3 regions of the Micromonospora sp. IBHARD003 genome follow, and region 3 is predicted to be linked to each of the others. Evidence: riboswitches for the same ligand, from Rfam matches in the RefSeq annotation. Region 3 holds a riboswitch; each other region holds the start of a gene.
What was found. Region 3 has a riboswitch for cobalamin ahead of ACTWOL_RS08205 (cobalamin biosynthesis protein). Riboswitches for the same ligand answer to the same signal wherever they lie in the genome.

Region 1 (6,164 bases), 3.7 Mb from region 3:
GCCACGCTGGCTCTCGGATCCGCCCTGGCGCTGTTCATGTACCCCCACTCGATCACCGCCACGCTGTCCTCGCGCAGCCGCGACGTGATCCGGCGCAACACGACGATACTTCCGCTCTATTCGCTGATGCTGGGGCTGCTGGCCCTGCTCGGATTCATGGCGATCGCCGCCGGGGTCAAGGTGACCAACGGTCAGCTCGCCATTCCGCAGCTGTTCGAGAACATGTTCCCCGACTGGTTCGCGGGCGTGGCCTTCGCGGCCATCGGCATCGGCGCGCTGGTGCCGGCCGCGATCATGTCGATCGCCGCGGCCAATCTGTTCACCCGCAACATCTACAAGGACTTCCTGAAGCCGGACGCGACACCGGAGCAGGAGACCAGGGTGTCGAAGCTGGTGTCGCTGCTGGTGAAGGTGGGCGCCCTGGTCTTCGTCCTCACGATGGACAAGACGGTCGCCATCAACTTCCAGCTGCTGGGCGGCATCTGGATCCTCCAGACCTTCCCCGCACTGGTCGGAGGCCTGTTCACCCGCTGGTGCCACCGCTGGGCGCTGCTCGCCGGCTGGGCCGTCGGAATGATCTACGGCACGGTGGCGGCCTACGGTGTCGCGAGCCCGACGCAGAAGCACTTCGGCGGATCCTCGGCCGAGATCCCGGGCATCGGTGAGATCGGTTACATCGGTCTGACCGCCTTTGTGCTCAATGTGCTCGTGACGGTCGTCCTCACCTTCGTGCTGCGTGCCGTGAAGGCGCCGGACGGCGTCGACGAGACGTCCCCGGAGGACTACACGGCGGACGCGGGTGACCCGGGAGTCGAGACGGAGGCCCCGAAGCTGACCGCCGCGACGCACTGAGACATCCGGCACCGCTGACCCGCCTGCGCGCCTGGCCGCCGTCCCCCTCAAGGGCGGCGGCCAGGCGCCGTTTTCCGGTGTACACGTTCTCCTCGTGTAGGACAGACTGCCGGGATGGATGTGACCATCAGGCCGGTGGAGACGGAGGAGTACGACGCTCTCGGGGAGCTCACCGCACAGACCTATCTGGCGGACGGACTGCTGACCTTCGGGGACGAGGACCCCTATCTCCCCGTACTGCGGGACACGGCAGGCAGGGCCGCGCAGTCCGAGGTGCTGGTCGCCACCGACGGCTCGGGACGGCTGCTCGGCGGGGTGGCTTTCACGCCCGGCGCACGGCCCTACGCCAACATCGCACGGAAGGACGAGGCCGAGTTCCGGATGCTGGTCGTCGCCACCGAGGCACGCAGGCGTGGCGTCGGGGAGGCGCTCGTCATGGCGTGCGTCGAGCGGGCCCGAGCTCTCGAAGGGTGCCGCCGACTGGTGCTGTCGACCGATCGGCAGATGCGCGCGGCACACCGCATATACGAGCGGCTGGGCTTCGTACGGACCCCCGATCGTGACTGGGTACCGATAGCGGGCCTGGATCCCCTGCTGACGTACGCGCTTGAGCTCTGAGAACCGACACTTCGGGGTGAGTCACGCGACCGCGACACAACATGTGGGGTGCGCGGCATCGCCCCGCCCCTACATGTATGCTCGACTCCGTTGCCGCAGCAGGGGAATCCGGTGGAAATCCGGAACTGTCCCGCAACGGTGAGTCGGTCTGCATTCGTTCCTTTCGCGTACCCATGAGGCGTGCCCATGCGTACGCGTCCGCGAGTGCACACCCACGAGTCCGAGGACCTGTCGGCAACGCACCCGGTCCGTCCGGCCCGGGTGCCGAGACGTCCGGGCCTCGCGGATCAGGCTGGTGGACGCGGTGCGTTGTGCTGCCCAGACACATGCCCGCATTCCGCCTCCCCCGCCGGCCCCGAGCCGAGTGAGGGAGAGCACCCCCGTGACCATCGCGCCGCCAGATCCTGCTTCAGCGCAGCTCGCCGATGGGCCAGGAACCGCGCTGCTGCGGCTTCTGACCGACCTCACCGCCGACCTCCCCGACACCGACCCCGGACGGGTCGCGGGTGCCGCGCTCCGGGGACGTCACTCGGGCTCGGACGAGGCCGAACTGCGGGAGCTGGCCACCGAGGCGGCCGCCGGGCTGATCGCGGAGGACCCGGCGTACTCGCGGCTCGCGGCCCGGCTGCTCACCCTCACCATCGCCGAGGAGGCGGCCTCGCAGGGCGCCACCGGCTTCTCCGGCTCGATCGCGGTCGGCCACCGCGAGGCACTGATCGCGGACCGCACGGCTGCCTTCGTCGAGGCCCATACCGCCCGTCTCGACGGGCTGATCGACCCGGCCGCCGACGACCGCTTCGGTTACTTCGGACTGCGCACCCTCTACAGCCGCTACCTGCTGCGCCACCCGCTCACCCGCAAGGTGATCGAGACCCCGCAGCAGTTCATGCTGCGCGTGGCCTGCGGTCTCGCCGAGGACGAGTCGGCGCACGCCGTCGACGAAGTCGCCGCGCTGTACGGGCTGATGAGCCGGCTGGACTATCTGCCGTCCTCGCCGACGCTCTTCAACTCCGGCACCCGGCACCCCCAGATGTCCTCCTGCTATCTGCTGGACTCGCCGCTGGACGAGCTGGACTCGATCTACGACCGCTACCACCAGGTGGCACGGCTGTCGAAGCACGCGGGCGGCATCGGTCTGTCGTACTCCCGCATCCGCTCCCGCGGTTCGCTGATCCGCGGCACCAACGGGCACTCCAACGGCATCGTGCCGTTCCTGCGCACGCTGGACTCGTCGGTCGCCGCCGTCAACCAGGGCGGCCGGCGCAAGGGCGCGGCCTGCGTCTACCTCGAGACCTGGCACGCGGACATCGAGGAGTTCCTGGAGCTCCGCGACAACACGGGCGAGGAGGCGCGGCGTACGCACAACCTCAACCTGGCGCACTGGATCCCGGACGAGTTCATGCGCCGGGTGAACGCCGACGCCGAGTGGTCGCTGTTCTCCCCCGCGGACGTCCCCGAGCTGGTGGACCTGTGGGGCGACGAGTTCGACGCCGCCTACCGCAAGGCGGAGGAGGCGGGCCTCGCCCGCAGGACGATCCCGGCCCGCGACCTGTACGGCCGGATGATGCGGACCCTCGCCCAGACCGGAAACGGCTGGATGACGTTCAAGGACGCGTCGAATCGCACCGCGAACCAGACCGCGGAGCCCGGCACCGTCGTCCACTCCTCCAACCTCTGCACCGAGATCATCGAGGTCACGAACGACGGCGAGACGGCCGTCTGCAACCTCGGCTCGGTCAACCTGGGCGCGTTCGTGACCCCCGGGGGCTCCATCGACTGGGAGCGGCTGGACGAGACCGTCCGCACGGCCGTGACCTTCCTCGACCGGGTCGTGGACATCAACTTCTACCCGACCGAGCAGGCCGGCCGCTCCAACGCCAAGTGGCGCCCGGTGGGCCTGGGCGCGATGGGTCTCCAGGACGTCTTCTTCAAGCTGCGGCTGCCCTTCGACTCCGCCGAGGCGAAGGCACTGTCCACCCGGATCGCCGAGCGGATCATGCTGGCGGCGTACGAGGCGTCCTGCGACCTCGCCGAGCGGGGCGGCCCGCTGCCCGCCTGGGAGCAGACCCGCACGGCGCGCGGTGTGCTGCACCCGGACCACTACGGCGTCGAGCTCAACTGGCCCGAGCGGTGGGCCGCCCTGCGCGAGCGGGTCGCCACCACGGGGATGCGCAACTCCCTGCTGCTCGCCATCGCCCCGACCGCGACCATCGCGTCGATCGCGGGCGTGTACGAGTGCATCGAGCCGCAGGTCTCCAACCTGTTCAAGCGCGAGACGCTGTCGGGCGAGTTCCTCCAGGTCAACTCGTACCTGGTGGATGAGCTCAAGCAGCTGGGCGTGTGGGACGCCCAGACCCGTGAGGCGCTGCGCGACTCCAGCGGCTCGGTGCAGGGCCTCAACTGGATTCCGGCGGAGGTGCGGGAGCTGTACCGCACGGCCTGGGAGATCCCGCAGCGCGGCCTGATCGACATGGCCGCGGCGCGCACCCCGTTCCTGGACCAGTCGCAGTCGCTGAACCTGTTCATGGAGACGCCGACCATCGGCAAGCTCAGCTCGATGTACGCGTATGCCTGGAAGCAGGGCCTGAAGACGACGTACTACCTGCGTTCGCGCCCGGCGACCCGGATCGCCCGTGCCGCGTCCGGCACGCCGGCGGCGGTCACCGCGGCCCCCACCATTCCCGTCCAGCAGGCCGCTCCCGACGCGGACGCCATCGCCTGCTCCCTTGAGAACCCCGAGTCCTGCGAGGCCTGCCAGTAATGTCCACCGAAGCCACCACCGCCACGACGGCGCGCGAGAAGAATCTGCTCGACCCCGGCTTCGAGCTGACGCTCCGCCCGATGCGCTACCCGGACTTCTACGAGCGCTACCGGGACGCGATCAAGAACACCTGGACGGTCGAGGAGGTCGACCTCCACTCCGACGTCGCGGACCTGGCCAAGCTCTCCCCCGGTGAGCAGCATCTGATCGGCCGTCTGGTCGCGTTCTTCGCGACCGGCGACTCGATCGTCGCGAACAACCTGGTGCTCACCCTCTACAAGCACATCAACTCCCCCGAGGCGCGGCTGTACCTCTCCCGCCAGCTCTTCGAGGAGGCGGTGCACGTCCAGTTCTATCTGACCCTGCTGGACACCTACCTGCCGAACCCGGATGACCGGACCGCCGCGTTCGCCGCGGTCGAGAACATCCCCTCGATCCGCGAGAAGGCCCAGTTCTGCTTCAAGTGGATGGACTCGGTCGAAAAGATCGACCGGCTGGAGACGAAGTCCGACCGCCGCCGCTTCCTGCTGAACCTGATCTGCTTCGCGGCGTGCATCGAGGGGCTGTTCTTCTACGGGGCCTTCGCGTACGTCTACTGGTTCCGCTCGCGCGGGCTGCTGCACGGCCTCGCCACCGGCACCAACTGGGTGTTCCGTGACGAGACCATGCACATGAACTTCGCCTTCGAGGTCGTGGACACGGTCCGCAAGGAGGAGCCGGAGCTCTTCGACGACGAACTCCAGCACCAGGTCACCGAGATGCTGAAGGAGGCCGTCGCCGCCGAGCTGCAGTTCGGGCGCGATCTGTGCGGCGACGGGCTGCCGGGCATGAACACCGAGTCGATGCGCGAGTATCTGGAGTGCGTCGCCGACCAGCGGCTCACCCGGCTCGGCTTCGCCCCGGTCTACGGTTCGCAGAACCCGTTCGCTTTCATGGAGCTCCAGGGCGTCCAGGAACTGACGAACTTCTTCGAGCGCCGTCCGTCCGCCTATCAGGTCGCCGTCGAGGGCTCGGTCGACCTCGACGAGGACTTCTGATCGCCACGGCGACCGCACACGGGCGTGGGCCCGGACCGCACAGCGGTCCGGGCCCACGCCTTTTCGGGGTATGCGGTCAGCCGTGCGGCACCGTCAGTCGTTCGGCACGGTCTCGTAGCGCGGAGTGCCCTCCGCCATCTGCCGCAGCGCGTCCTTGCGGTCCCGCTTCGACAGCCGGTCGATGTAGAGACGGCCGTACAGGTGGTCGGTCTCGTGCTGGAGGCAGCGGGCGAAGTAGCCGGTGCCGCGGATCTTGACCGGGTTGCCCTGGAGGTCGTGGCCGTGGACCTCCGCGTAGTCGGGGCGGGCCAGCGAGGCGTACGCCGTCGGCACGGACAGGCAGCCCTCGTTCGAGTCGTCGAGCACCCGGCGCTCCGGCGGCAGCTCCTGCAGCACCGGGTTGCACACCACTCCGGTGTGGCGCACGCCCTCGTCGTCGGGGCAGTCGTAGACGAAGACCTTCAGGTCCACACCGATCTGGTTGGCGGCCAGGCCCACGCCCTCCGCCGCGCGCTGGCTCGCGAACATGTCGTCGACCAGAGCGGCGAGCTCGTCGCCGAACTCGGTGACGTCCTTGCACTCCTTGTGGAGCACCGGATTGCCGACGACGGTGATGGGACGGGCCGTGCCGCGCTCGCGGTAGGCCCGCTCGCGCTCCTCGCAGTCCTCCGTGTCGACGACGAAGCCGTCGTTGATCTGCTCGTCCGTCTGCTGCGCCATTCCGCCGTAAGCCTTCCTGCAAACCCTGCTCGGTGTCCCGTACAGCCTACGGCCCTGCCGCAGTGGTCAGCAGACTTCCTCGAGATCCCGCCATTCCCTGCTGTCCGGGCTGTCGGCGACCCAGCCGTCCAGCAGCCCGCGCACCAGTCCGGCGGGCGCCGCGATACCGCATTCGC
Region 2 (6,164 bases), 1.4 Mb from region 3:
TGGCCGCGGCGCATCCCGGACTGCGGGTGGACGTCGAGAACCGGGTGGTGGTGCGCGCAGACTCACCCGTCGCCGGGAAGGTGGGGCTGGTGTCCGGGGGCGGGTCCGGGCACGAGCCTCTGCACGGCGGGTTCGTGGGTCTGGGGATGCTCGCCGCGGCATGCCCGGGTGAGGTGTTCACCTCGCCCGTACCCGACCAGATGGTGCGGGCCGCGGCGGCGGTCGACAGCGGCGCCGGGGTGCTGTTCGTGGTCAAGAACTACACCGGAGACGTCCTGAACTTCGACATGGCGGCGGAACTGGCCGAGGACGAGGGCATCCAGATCGCGAAGGTGCTGGTGAACGACGACGTGGCGGTGACGGACAGCCTCTACACGGCCGGCCGGCGCGGGACCGGCGCGACGCTGTTCGTGGAGAAGATCGCGGGGGCGGCGGCCGAGGAGGGCGCGCCGCTGGAGCGCGTCGAGTCGGTCGCGCGCGAGGTGAACGCACGGTCACGGAGCTTCGGTGTGGCGCTGACCGCGGTGACGACGCCGGCCAAGGGATCCCCGACCTTCGATCTGCCGGCCGGTGAGCTGGAGCTCGGCATCGGTATCCACGGCGAGCCCGGCCGGGAACGCCGTCCGATGATGACGTCCCGGGAGATCGCGGACTTCGCGGTCGACGCCGTCCTGGAGGACCTGAAGCCGTCCAGTCCCGTTCTGGTACTCGTCAACGGGATGGGGGCGACGCCGCTGCTGGAGCTGTACGGCTTCAACGCCGAGGTGCACCGGGTGCTCGGCGAGCGGGGCGTGCCGGTGGCCCGTACGCTCGTCGGAAACTACGTGACGTCGCTCGACATGGCCGGCTGCTCGGTGTCGATCTGTGCGATGGACGAGGAACTGCTGCGGCTGTGGGACGCGCCGGTCGAGACCCCGGCGCTTCGGTGGGGCCGCTGATCCATGGAAGCTGTGAAACCGGGAGAAGGAGTGCCTGTGCTCGACACCGGGTTCTTCCGCAGTTGGATGTACGCCGTGGCCGACGCGATGAACCGTGAGGCCGCGCAACTCACCGAACTCGACGCGGCGATCGGCGACGCGGACCACGGCACCAACATGCAGCGCGGTTTCACCGCCGTCAGGGCCGCGCTGGAGACGGACGCACCGGACACCCCGGCTGCCGTACTGGTGCTGTCCGGACGGCAGTTGATCTCCACGGTCGGCGGGGCGGCGGGGCCGTTGTACGGAACGCTGCTGCGGCGCGCGGGCAAGATGCTCGGCGACGACCCGGAGGTGTCACGGGAGCAGCTCGCGGACGCGCTGCGGGCCGGCGTCGCGGCGGTGGCCCAGCTCGGCGGTGCGAGGGCCGGGGACAAGACCATGCTGGATGCGCTGGAGCCGGCCGTGGAGGCTCTGGACGAGTCGTTCCCTGCCGCGCGGGAAGCTGCCGGTGAGGGTGCCCGGGCGACCGTGCCGATGCAGGCGCGCAAGGGCCGGGCCAGCTATCTCGGTGAGCGGAGCATCGGGCACCAGGACCCGGGAGCGACGTCCGCGGCCCTGCTGATCGCCGCCCTCGCGCAGACCGCGGCCGACACGGGTTCCGGGGAGGCCTCGTGAGCTTCGTGGGCATCGTCCTCGTCTCGCACAGCGCGGAGGTCGCCGCCTCCGTCGCCGCGATGGCCAGGGGGCTGTCGGGCGGTGGCGAGGCTCCCATCGCGGCTGCCGGAGGCACGCCCGACGGCGGACTCGGCACCAGCTCGGAACTGATCACGAGGGCGGCCGCGGAGGTGGACCGGGGCGCCGGGGTCGCCGTACTGGCCGACCTCGGCAGTGCCGTGCTGACCGTGAAGACCCTGCTGGCCGAGGGCGGCGAACTGCCCGAAGGCACCCGGCTGGTGGACGCGCCGTTCACCGAGGGCGCGATCGCGGCGCTCGTCACGGCCTCCGCCGGCGCCGGCCTGGACGCCGTGGTGGCGGCGGCGACGGAAGCGTACGGCTACCGGAAGGTGTAGGGCTTTTCGTGCGACCGGGGGGCGTACGCCGGGCGCCCGCCGGGCGGGTGCATCCGTGCGCGCTTGTGATGATCCAGGTCAAAGCATTAGTGTCGCAACGCCTTGGTGAACGGGAAACCGGTGGAGTACCGGTGCGGCCCTCGCCACTGTGATCGGGAAGTCCGGCTCCATCCGAGGAGGAAGCCACTGGACGGCCGCGGGTGACCGTTGCCTCCGGGAAGGCCGAGCCGGGCGGCAGGACCCGTCAGCCAGGAGACCGGCCGGGGCGCGTTGTCCATCCACGAGGTGCTGGAGAAGGTCTCCCCAACCATGCATATAGCCGAGGGGTATCTGCCCCCGTTGCACGCGGCCGCCTGGGGCGCCGCGTCCGCCCCGTTCGTGATCCACGGAGTGCGGGCACTCACCCGGGAAGTCAAGGCCCATCCCGAGTCGACCCTGCTGCTGGGCGCGGCCGGTGCCTTCACGTTCGTCCTGTCGGCCCTCAAGCTGCCCTCGGTGACGGGCAGTTGCTCCCACCCGACCGGGACCGGACTCGGCGCGATCCTGTTCAGACCTCCGGTGACGGCCGTGCTGGGGACGATCACCCTGCTGTTCCAGGCACTGCTGCTGGCGCACGGTGGGCTCACCACGCTCGGCGCCAATGTCTTCTCCATGGCGATCGTCGGTCCGTGGGCCGGATACGGGATCTACCGGCTGCTGCGGCGGTTCGAACTGCCGCTGATGGTCTGTGTGTTCGCGGGCGCGTTCGTGGCGGACCTGTCCACGTACTGCGTCACCAGCGTGCAGTTGGCCCTGGCCTTCCCCGACCCGGGAAGCGGTGTCATGGGCGCGCTCGCCAAGTTCGGCGGCATCTTCGCGGTCACCCAGATCCCGCTCGCGGTCAGCGAGGGCCTGCTCACCGTGCTGGTGATGCGGCTGCTGGTGCAGTCCAGCAAGGGTGAGCTGACCCGCCTCGGTGTGCTGCTCCAGGGCGGAGAGCGGGACAACACCAAGGAGGGCACGGTCCGATGAGCCGCAACGCGAAGATCAATACCCTGCTGCTCGCGCTGGTGGCGGCGCTGGCCGTGCTCCCGCTCGTACTGGGGCTCGGCGACCACAAGGAGGAGCCGTTCACCGGCGCCGACGCCGAGGCCGAGACCGCCATCACCGAGCTGCAGCCCGACTACGAGCCCTGGTTCGCCCCGCTGTACGAACCGCCGTCCGGCGAGATCGAGTCGGCGCTGTTCGCCCTGCAGGCGGCACTCGGCGCCGGGGTACTGGCGTACTACTTCGGGCTGCGCAAGGGGCGCCGGCAGGGCGAGGCCCGGGCACAGGCGCGCACGGCGGCGCCCGGGCACACCGGAGCGGACGAGACGGCGGCCGCGGCCTCCACCACCGGGAGCACGCCCACCGGGGGAGCGTTCACCGGGGGCGCGGACTCCCCCGCCGACCGGACCACGGCGTGACGGCCGGTGCTGCCGATCGACGCGGCGGCGCACAGCAGCCGCTGGCGCCGCCGCCATCCCTGGGACAAGGCCGTCCTCGGTTTCGGCCTGACGGTCTGCGCCATCTCGCTGCCGCCGTGGCCCGGCGCCGTACTGGTCGCGGGCGCGACCCTCGCGGTGCTGCTCGGACCGGCCGGGGTGGCGCCGCGGCTGCTGTGGCGGGCCTGGCGGGTGCCGCTCGGATTCTGTGTGACGGGCGCGGTGCCGCTGCTGTTCGCGGTGGGCGGGCCCGACGGACTGGTGGCGCTCGCACCTGACGGGCCGCTGCACGCGGTGCGACTGCTGCTGAGGACGTCCGCGGCCTCGCTCGGGGTGCTGCTGTTCGCGTTCACCACACCGGTGTCGGACGTGCTGCCCCGGCTGGTGCGCGCCGGCGTACCGGCGCCGGTGGTCGATGTGGCCCTGGTGATGTACCGGATCGGTTTTCTGCTGCTCGACGCGGTGCAGCAGATCCGCCAGGCGCAGGCCGCACGTCTCGGCCACACCAGCCGTGCGGCGACCTGGCGTTCCCTCGCGGGCCTCGGGGCGACCGCGTTCGTCCGCGCCTTCGACCGCGCCCAGCGGCTCCAGACGGGGCTCGCCGGGCGCGGCTACGACGGGACCCTGCGGGTCCTGGTCCCCCAGACGCCGGTGTCCCCGCGCTTCCTCGCCGTCTCGGGCGCCCTTCTCGCGTCGATCGTGGCACTCACCCTCGTACTGGAAAGGTCCGTTCTATGACTGCGCCCCCGGGTCACCGGGCCTTGTCCCCCGTCGTGGAGCTGGTCGGTGCGGGCTATGCGTACGCCGACGGCCCCCGGGTGCTCGACGGCGTGGACTTCGCCGTGCCCGGGGGCCGCTCCCTGGCGCTGCTCGGGCGCAACGGCGGCGGGAAGACGACCCTGCTGCGGCTGCTGAGCGGCGGGCTGCGCTGCGGACGGGGAAGCCTGCTGCTGGACGGCGAGCCGGTGGCGTACGACCGGGCCGGACTGACCCGGCTGCGCACGACCGTGCAGTTGGTGGTGCAGGATCCGGACGACCAGCTGTTCGCGGCGTCGGTGGGGCAGGACGTGTCGTTCGGGCCGATGAACCTGGGGCTCTCCGAGGACGAGGTCCGGGCCCGGGTCGCCGAGTCGCTGGAGGCACTCGACATCACGGCCCTCGAGGACCGTCCGACCCATCTGCTCTCCTACGGTCAGCGCAAGCGCGCCGCGATCGCCGGAGCCGTGGCGATGCGGCCGCGGGTGCTGATCCTGGACGAGCCGACCGCGGGCCTCGACCCGCACGGCCAGGAACGGCTGCTCGAGGTACTGAGCCGGCTGCGGGACGGCGGCACGACGGTCGTGATGGCGACCCACGACGTGGACCTGGCGCTGCGCTGGGCGGACGACGCCGCCGTGCTCACTCCCTCCGGGCTTCGGACGGGGCCGGCCGGAGCGCTGCTCGCCGACCGGCAGCTGCTGGAGGCGGCGCGGCTGCGCAGGCCCTGGGCGACGGCGGTGGCGGATCTGCTGCGCGCCCACGGGCTGCTCGACGCGGACGGCGAGGGACCACGGACCCCGGAGGAGCTCGATCGCTGGGCCTCGGCGGTACCGGGGATGTAAGGGGTCGATCCGCCGGGGAACGGGCCGGAGCGGACGTCGGGGGCCGGGACGCGAGTGCGTCCCGGCCCCCGACGTGCTGGCCCTTTCCGTCCCGGGCGACGTAGCGCAGCTCACGCCCCCAACATTATGCAACTAGTTGCACAAGGCTCCCCGGACCGTCTACAACTGGGACGACGACATTGCGCGAGGAGGCGCCGGATGACCCCGTACCCGCATCTGCTGAGCCCGCTCGACCTCGGGTTCACGACACTCCCCAACCGTGTGCTGATGGGCTCGATGCACATCGGCCTGGAGGAGGCGGAGAACGGCTTCGAGCGCATGGCCGCCTTCTACGCCGCCCGCGCACGCGGCGGCGTCGGCCTGATCGTCACTGGCGGTATCGCCCCCAACGACGAGGGGCGGCCCTACGACGGCGGTGCCAAGCTCACCACCGAGGCGGAGGCCGCACAGCACCGCACGGTGACCGACGCGGTGCATGCGGCGGGCGGGCGGATCGCGATGCAGATCCTGCACTTCGGCCGGTACGCCTACCACCCGCAGCTCGTCGCGCCGACTGCGCTCCAGGCGCCGATCAGCCCGTTCGTCCCGCACGCCCTCAGCGACGAGGACGTCGAGCGGACGGTCGAGGACTATGTGAGGGCCGCAGAGCTGGCGAAGTCCGCCGGATACGACGGCGTCGAGATCATGGGCTCCGAGGGCTACCTCATCAACGAGTTCATCGCGAGCGCCACCAACAAGCGCGACGACCGCTGGGGCGGCTCGTACGCCAACCGGACCCGCTTCCCCCGCGAGATCGTCCGCCGTACCCGTGAGCGCGTGGGTGACGACTTCATCATCATCTACCGTCTGTCGATGCTGGACCTGGTACCGGGCGGCTCCTCGCTCGACGAGGTGGTGGTGCTCGCCAAGGAGATCGAGGCGGCCGGTGCGACGATCATCAACACCGGTATCGGCTGGCACGAGGCCCGCATCCCGACGATCGCGACCTCCGTACCGCGCGGTGCGTACAGCTGGGTGACACAGAAGCTGATGGGCTCGGTCTCGGTGCCGCTCGTCACCAGCAACCGCATCAACACGCCCGAGGTGGCCGAGGCGTTGCTGGCCGAGGGG
Region 3 (6,164 bases):
ACCCGGCAGCCGTCCAGAAAGGGCTCTCCACCCAGTACTTCGGCGACGCCATGGTGGATCTCATAGCCCTCGACCCGCTCGCCGAGCGCCTCGCCCACCGGCCGGGCCAGGGTCTTCTCGCGCGCGAACCGCACCCGCACGGGCAGCAGCCCGAGGCCCCCGACCTTGCCCGCGCGTGACTCCACGTCGTCCTCGATGCGGTCGCCCAGAGCCTGGAAACCGCCACAGATGCCCAGTACCGGCCTGCCGTCGGCGGCCCGCCGGGCGATCGCGTCCGCGAGCCCGCGCTCGCGCAGCCAGTCGAGCGCCTTCACCGTGCCGCGGGTGCCGGGCAGCACCACCAGGTCGGCGTCGGTCAGTTCCTCGGGGCGGTCCACGAAGCGCACCACCACGCCCGGTTCGGCGGCCAGCGCGTCCACATCGGTGAAGTTGGACATCAGCGGCACGGCGCAGACCGCGACCCGCAGCACGTCCTCGCCCACCGGCGGGGCGACGACGGACTCGCGCACGGTGCCCCGCAGCGAGACCCGCAGTCCGTCCTCCTCGTCGATGCCGAGTCCGTGCGCGTACGGCAGCACCCCGAACGTCCGCCGCCCGGTCAGCCCGTACAGCATCTCCAGACCCGGCTCCAGCAGCGTCACATCGCCGCGGAACTTGTTGACCAGATAGCCCGCGACCAGTTCCTGGTCCTCCGGGGCCAGCAGCGCGGTCGTGCCGAAGAACTGGGCGAAGACCCCGCCCCGGTCGATGTCCCCGACCACCACGACGGGAAGGCGCGCGGCCCGCGCGATGCCCATGTTCACGATGTCGGTGCGGCGCAGATTGATCTCGGCGGGGCTGCCCGCGCCCTCGCAGATGACGGCGTCGTAGGTGCTCCGCAGCTTCTCCAGGCACTCCACGACCGGCTCGAACAGCGCCTGCTGTCTGCCTCCGTGGTAGCCGCGCGCGCTCAGCTCGCCCACCGGCTTGCCCATCAGCACGACCTGGCTCGAGCGGTCGCTGCCCGGTTTGAGCAGCACCGGGTTCATGAGCGCCGAAGGCTCCACCCGCGCCGCCTGCGCCTGCATGGCCTGCGCCCGGCCGATCTCGGCGCCCTCGCGGGTGACGAAGGAGTTGAGCGACATGTTCTGCCCCTTGAAGGGGGCGACCTTCACACCCTGGCGCACCAGCCACCGGCAGATCCCCGCCGTGACGACGCTCTTGCCCGCGTCCGACGTGGTACCGGCGACCAGCAGTCCTCCGCCGTTCACTTCCGCCTCCCCCTCATCGCCCCGACGGCGATCCGTGCGCCCGCGCAGACCGCGAGCGCCAGCACGCCCACGCGGCGCGACAGCCGCACCGCACGCTCGACATCCCCCACCGCGACGGCGCGGCCCGTCCCGTTGAGGACGGGCCGGTGCTCGACGCGCCCGCCGTACGAGAGCGTTCCCCCGAGACGTACCCCGAGGGCCCCCGCGAACGATGCCTCCACCGGGCCCGCGTTGGGGCTCGGGTGCTTCGCGGCGTCCGTACGCCAGGCCCGGGCCGCCCCACGGGGATCGCCGCCGACCAGCACCGCGAGGCCCGCGGTGAGCCGGGCGCCGGGCCAGCCCGCGAGGTCGTCGAGCCGGGCCGACGCCCAGCCGTAGCGCCGGTAGCGGACGGATTTGTGGCCCACCATGGCGTCCAGGGTGTTCACGGCACGGAAGCCCACCAGGCCGGGGACTCCGGCGACGGCACCCCACACCAGCGCGCCGACCACCGCGTCCGAGGTGTTCTCGGCGACCGACTCGACGACGGCGCGCGCGATTCCGGGGCCGTCCAGCGCCTGTGGATCGCGGCCGCACAGATGGGGCAGCCGCTCCCGGGCGGCCTCGATATCGCCGGCCGAGAGTGCCCCGCCGATCGCCCGGGCTTCCCGGCCGAGCGTGGTGCCGCCGACGACGGCCCAGGTGGCCGCGGCGGTCAGGGCGAGGGATGCGGTTCGGGAACGGCGTACGGAAGCGGCGGCCAGCGCCCCGGCGGCGATCGCGCCCCCGGCGCACACCACGGTGTGCAGGGCGCCCCAACCGCGGTGGTCGCGCCAGAGTCGTCGCTCGACGGCGCCGGCGGCGCGGCCGAACGCGGCGACCGGATGTCCTCGGCGGGGGTCGCCGAGTACCAGGTCACCGGCGAGCCCGGCGGTGGCCCCGTACGCGAACGTGAGGGCAGGGAGCAGTCCCCCCACCACCCGCGGCTCGGCAGGCATGTTCGTCCTCACTCAGGGTCCGCGCCCTGGCTCGACGTGACCGGCGGGAGAGAGTTCCTGGCTCCGGGCGCCCCGGTGAAGGGTGCACCCGTGACAGTGGCGGGACCGCGCCGGATTCGCACCGGCTTCCTCTTCTGCCGCCGTAAGTGGCCCCGGAAGTCCACCATGGGCCGCGAACACCCGTCAACTCGCCTCTGACCTGCGACGGGACAGTGTGCGCAGTCCCACACCCGGCGCGGGAGCGGCGAACGCAGAGCGGGAGCCGGACACTCCCGAAGGGGTGTCCGGCTCCCGCCGTCGTATCCGCGGACCGTCAGGCGACGATCAGATAGATCCCGTACGCCACGGCCGCCGCGCACAGGGCGAAGCACGCGTAGGCGCCGGTACGGGCCAGTCCGGCCGAACCTCCCTGAGCGGCCGCGGCCTCCTGCTTGGAGAGACCCGCGATGCCCAGGGTGAACAGGCCCACCAGGGCGACGGTCACGACGAGGCTCACGCCGAAGACGGAGCCCAGAGCTGCCCAGTCGATCTTCATGCTGATTCGTTTCTTCCTTAGACCGTGAAAGCGTTGGACCGTCAGACCGTGGCGGTGGGTGCGGGAGCGTTCTCACCCGCGGGAGCGGGGATGGTGGCCTTCAGCTCCGCGGCCGCGGTGGGCGGCGGGGTCACGGCCGCGATCGCGGTGGTGACCACACCCGGGCCCTCACCGATCTCGTCGTCGGTCACGTTCGTGTGGTCGACCGGCTTGCGCCGCGACAGACCCCAGATCGCAGCCGAGCCCGAGACGAGCAGGACGGCGACGGCGCCGGTGCCCCAGGCGCCCTGGCTGGTCAGGAACTCGGCGGCGGCGCCCACCAGACCGGCGGCCGGCAGGGTGAGACCCCAGGCGACGAACATCCGGGTGGCGGTGGACCAGCGGACCACACCGCCCTTGCGGCCGAGACCCGCACCCATCACCGCGCCGGAGCAGGACTGGGTGGTGGAGAGCGAGAAGCCCAGGTTGGACGAGGCCAGGATGACCGTCGCGGCGCTGGTCTGGGCGGCGAAGCCCTGCTGCGGCCGGAGGTCGGTCAGCCCCTTGCCCATGGTGCGGATGATGCGCCAGCCACCGAGGTAGGTGCCCAGGGCGATCGCCAGACCGGCCGAGACGATGACCCACATCGGGGGGTTCGAGCCGGGGACGAGGACACCGCCGGTGACCAGGGCCAGGGTGATGACGCCCATGGTCTTCTGCGCGTCGTTCGTGCCGTGCGCGAGGGAGACGAGACCGGCGGAGGCGATCTGGCCCGCCCGGTACCCCTTCGATGTGGCGGCCGTGGCCTTGCCGTCCGCCCCGTTGCCGATCCTGTACGTCAGCCTCGTGGCGAGGAACGCGGCCAGTCCGGCGACGACCGGCGCGGCGACGGCCGGGATCAGGACCTTGGTGACGATCGTCCCGCCGTTCACGGCCGAGAACCCGGCGGACATCACGGCAGCGCCGATGAGACCGCCGAAGAGGGCGTGCGACGAACTGGACGGCAGGCCGAGCAGCCAGGTGACGAGGTTCCACAGAATGGCGCCGACGAGCGCCGCGAAGATCACTTCGGTGCGGATGCCCTCTTCCTTGATGAGTCCGCCGGAGATCGTCTTGGCGACCTCGATGGACAGGAAGGCGCCGACGAGATTCAGCGCGGCGGACATGGCCACCGCCGTCTTCGGTCTGAGTGCGCCGGTCGAGATGGTCGTCGCCATCGCGTTGGCTGTGTCGTGGAAACCGTTCGTGAAATCGAACACGAGAGCGGTAATGATCACGATCCCGAGGAGAAGCGTGATGTTTTCCATGTACCCAGGCTTCTATTGGATGTCAGTGGCTGGTTGAACGTAAGCAACCTGAGTGAACGGAAGGTGAACTCGACGCGGCTCAGGAGTGACTCCACACGAGTATGGTCATTCCGCTTGGGGAGGGGAAGAGCCGGGTGTCGTGCTTCGGGCCCGGCTGCTGAGATGATCATCCCCATGAGCGGGCAGCAGCGGAACGCACGTCGGCAGAACGCGATCGCGGAGGCCTGGGCGGACCTCGTGGCCACCGCCCGCAGGACCGTGGCGGACGGACTCGTGGTCGGGACCTCGGGCAACGTCTCCGTACGGCTCGCCACCGACGAGGGCGATCTCGTCCTGGTCACACCCACCGGCGTCCCCTACGAACGCCTCGGGCCCCACGACGTCCTCGGCGTGGATCTCGACGGGAGCCGGCTGCTGGGCGACCTGGCCCCCACCAGCGAACTGCCGATGCACCTCGCGATCTACCGCGGAACGGACGCGGCCGCCATCGTGCACACCCACGCGGTGCATGCCACCGCCGTATCGACGCTGGTGACCGAGCTGCCGTTGATCCACTACATGGCGGCGGCCCTCGGCGGACCCGTCCGTGTCGCCCCGTACGCGCCCTACGGCAGCCAGGAACTCGCGGACCATGTCCTCGACGCCCTCCGGAACCGCACGGGGTGTCTGCTCCGGAACCACGGAACCGTCACCCATGGCGCCACGCTCGACCAGGCGTACGACCGCACGGCCCAGCTGGAGTGGATGTGCCGGGTCTGGCTCGCCGCGAGCTCCGTGCCCGGCCGGGAGCCCTCCCTGCTCTCGCCCGCCCAGGTCGACGACGTGCGCGTCAGGCTCCGCGGCTACGGGCAGCCGCGCTGACCCCGGCAGGGCCCCGGCCCCGGCGGCCGTTGCCCGAGCGGGGTCGGCGCGGCTGCCCGTAGCCGCCAAGTGCGCCGACGAGCGCACAAGCGTGACGTCGTGGGTCCGTCACCCGTGGTGCCCCCGTCCACTGGCAGTCCGGCAGGGACCTGCCGACACTGGAACGGTGCGCCCGGCTACTGCGACGGCAGCGACCGTCACCACCCTGCTCGGTCTCGGCGCGGCGACGCTCGCCGCCGGCCGGTACGCGAGCGATGCGGCACTCAAGGCAACGCCCGACCGTCCCCTGCCCGGCGAGCCCCGGCTCACCGTGCACGCCACGGGTCCGGGCCGTATCACGCTCACCCGCAGCCTCGTCTCGCTCCGCCCCGGTATGTACGGACTCGTCGGCCTCGGTGTCCACGCGGTCGTCGGCGCGGTCCTCGAGGATATCCCCCACGAGGCCGACACCGTGGTCCGCCGTCTGGAGAGCGTGTCCCACGGCGGTCTCGACATCGGCACCAAGGTGCGCTTCACCCCGCAGCTGCACAGCGGGACGCCCGGCAGTGCCCTCGGGATCGACTACGAGGACGTGGAGATCCCCGGCGAGCTGGGCACGCTCCCGGCCTGGTACGTCCCGGGGCCCCGCACGACCTGGATCATCGCCGTGCACGGCCTGGGAAGCACCCGCGAGCAGACCCTCAACCTGATGCCCTTCCTGGCCGGCCGGCGTGTGCCGGTGCTGTCCATCGCCTACCGCGGTGACCCCGGCGCACCCCACTCCCCGGACGGCCTCTGCCATCTCGGCGACTCCGAGTGGCGCGACCTCGACGCGGCCGTCCGGTACGCGGTCCGCAGCGGCGCCGAGCGCGTGGTCGTCCACGGCTGGTCCGTCGGCGCCGCGATGGCCCTGCACGCCGCCGCCAACTCGGCCGTACGGGACCGGATCGCGGGGCTCGTCCTGGACTCCCCGGTGCTCGACTGGGAAGCCACTCTGCGCGCCCTCGCCACGGCCCGCCACACCCCCTCCGTACTGCTGCCGCTCGCGGTACGCGCCGCCCAGGGGCGCACCGGACTGCACGGTGACCGGCTGCAGGAGGCCGCCGCCCCCGACGGCCTGCGGGTGCCCGTGCTGGTCTTCCACGGACCCGACGACCGCATCGCTCCCTGGGGCCCCTCCCGGGAGCTCGCGGCACGCCGGCCGGACCTGGTCAGTCTCCACACCGTCGAGAACGCTCCGCACGCGGCGATGTGGAACGTGGACCCGGCCCGATAC

Region 1: another riboswitch for cobalamin. It lies ahead of ACTWOL_RS24940 (ribonucleoside-diphosphate reductase subunit alpha); the one in region 3 lies ahead of ACTWOL_RS08205 (cobalamin biosynthesis protein).
Region 2: another riboswitch for cobalamin. It lies ahead of ACTWOL_RS01900 (energy-coupling factor ABC transporter permease); the one in region 3 lies ahead of ACTWOL_RS08205 (cobalamin biosynthesis protein).

Annotation. Positions count from the first base shown of each region.
Region 1 is NZ_JBWBBX010000001.1:5,594,447-5,600,610, reverse strand. It holds gene mctP (monocarboxylate uptake permease MctP) at 1-852, shown strand, start outside; gene ACTWOL_RS24945 (GNAT family N-acetyltransferase) at 967-1,470, shown strand; cobalamin riboswitch at 1,536-1,720, shown strand; gene ACTWOL_RS24940 (ribonucleoside-diphosphate reductase subunit alpha) at 1,853-4,231, shown strand; gene ACTWOL_RS24935 (ribonucleotide-diphosphate reductase subunit beta) at 4,231-5,268, shown strand; gene def (peptide deformylase) at 5,362-5,988, opposite strand; gene ACTWOL_RS24925 (tetratricopeptide repeat protein) at 6,055-6,164, opposite strand, start outside.
Region 2 is NZ_JBWBBX010000001.1:470,184-476,347, forward strand. It holds gene dhaK (dihydroxyacetone kinase subunit DhaK) at 1-938, shown strand, start outside; gene dhaL (dihydroxyacetone kinase subunit DhaL) at 975-1,595, shown strand; gene ACTWOL_RS01895 (PTS-dependent dihydroxyacetone kinase phosphotransferase subunit DhaM) at 1,592-1,990, shown strand; cobalamin riboswitch at 2,049-2,269, shown strand; gene ACTWOL_RS01900 (energy-coupling factor ABC transporter permease) at 2,300-3,001, shown strand; partial or broken gene ACTWOL_RS01905 (energy-coupling factor ABC transporter substrate-binding protein) at 2,998-3,303, shown strand; gene cbiQ (cobalt ECF transporter T component CbiQ) at 3,442-4,191, shown strand; gene ACTWOL_RS01915 (ATP-binding cassette domain-containing protein) at 4,188-5,054, shown strand; gene ACTWOL_RS01920 (oxidoreductase) at 5,253-6,164, shown strand, end outside.
Region 3 is NZ_JBWBBX010000001.1:1,848,580-1,854,743, reverse strand. It holds gene ACTWOL_RS08210 (cobyric acid synthase) at 1-1,250, opposite strand, end outside; gene ACTWOL_RS08205 (cobalamin biosynthesis protein) at 1,247-2,227, opposite strand; cobalamin riboswitch at 2,259-2,407, opposite strand; gene ACTWOL_RS08200 (hypothetical protein) at 2,541-2,762, opposite strand; gene ACTWOL_RS08195 (inorganic phosphate transporter) at 2,804-4,048, opposite strand; gene ACTWOL_RS08190 (class II aldolase/adducin family protein) at 4,223-4,909, shown strand; gene ACTWOL_RS08185 (alpha/beta hydrolase) at 5,076-6,164, shown strand, end outside.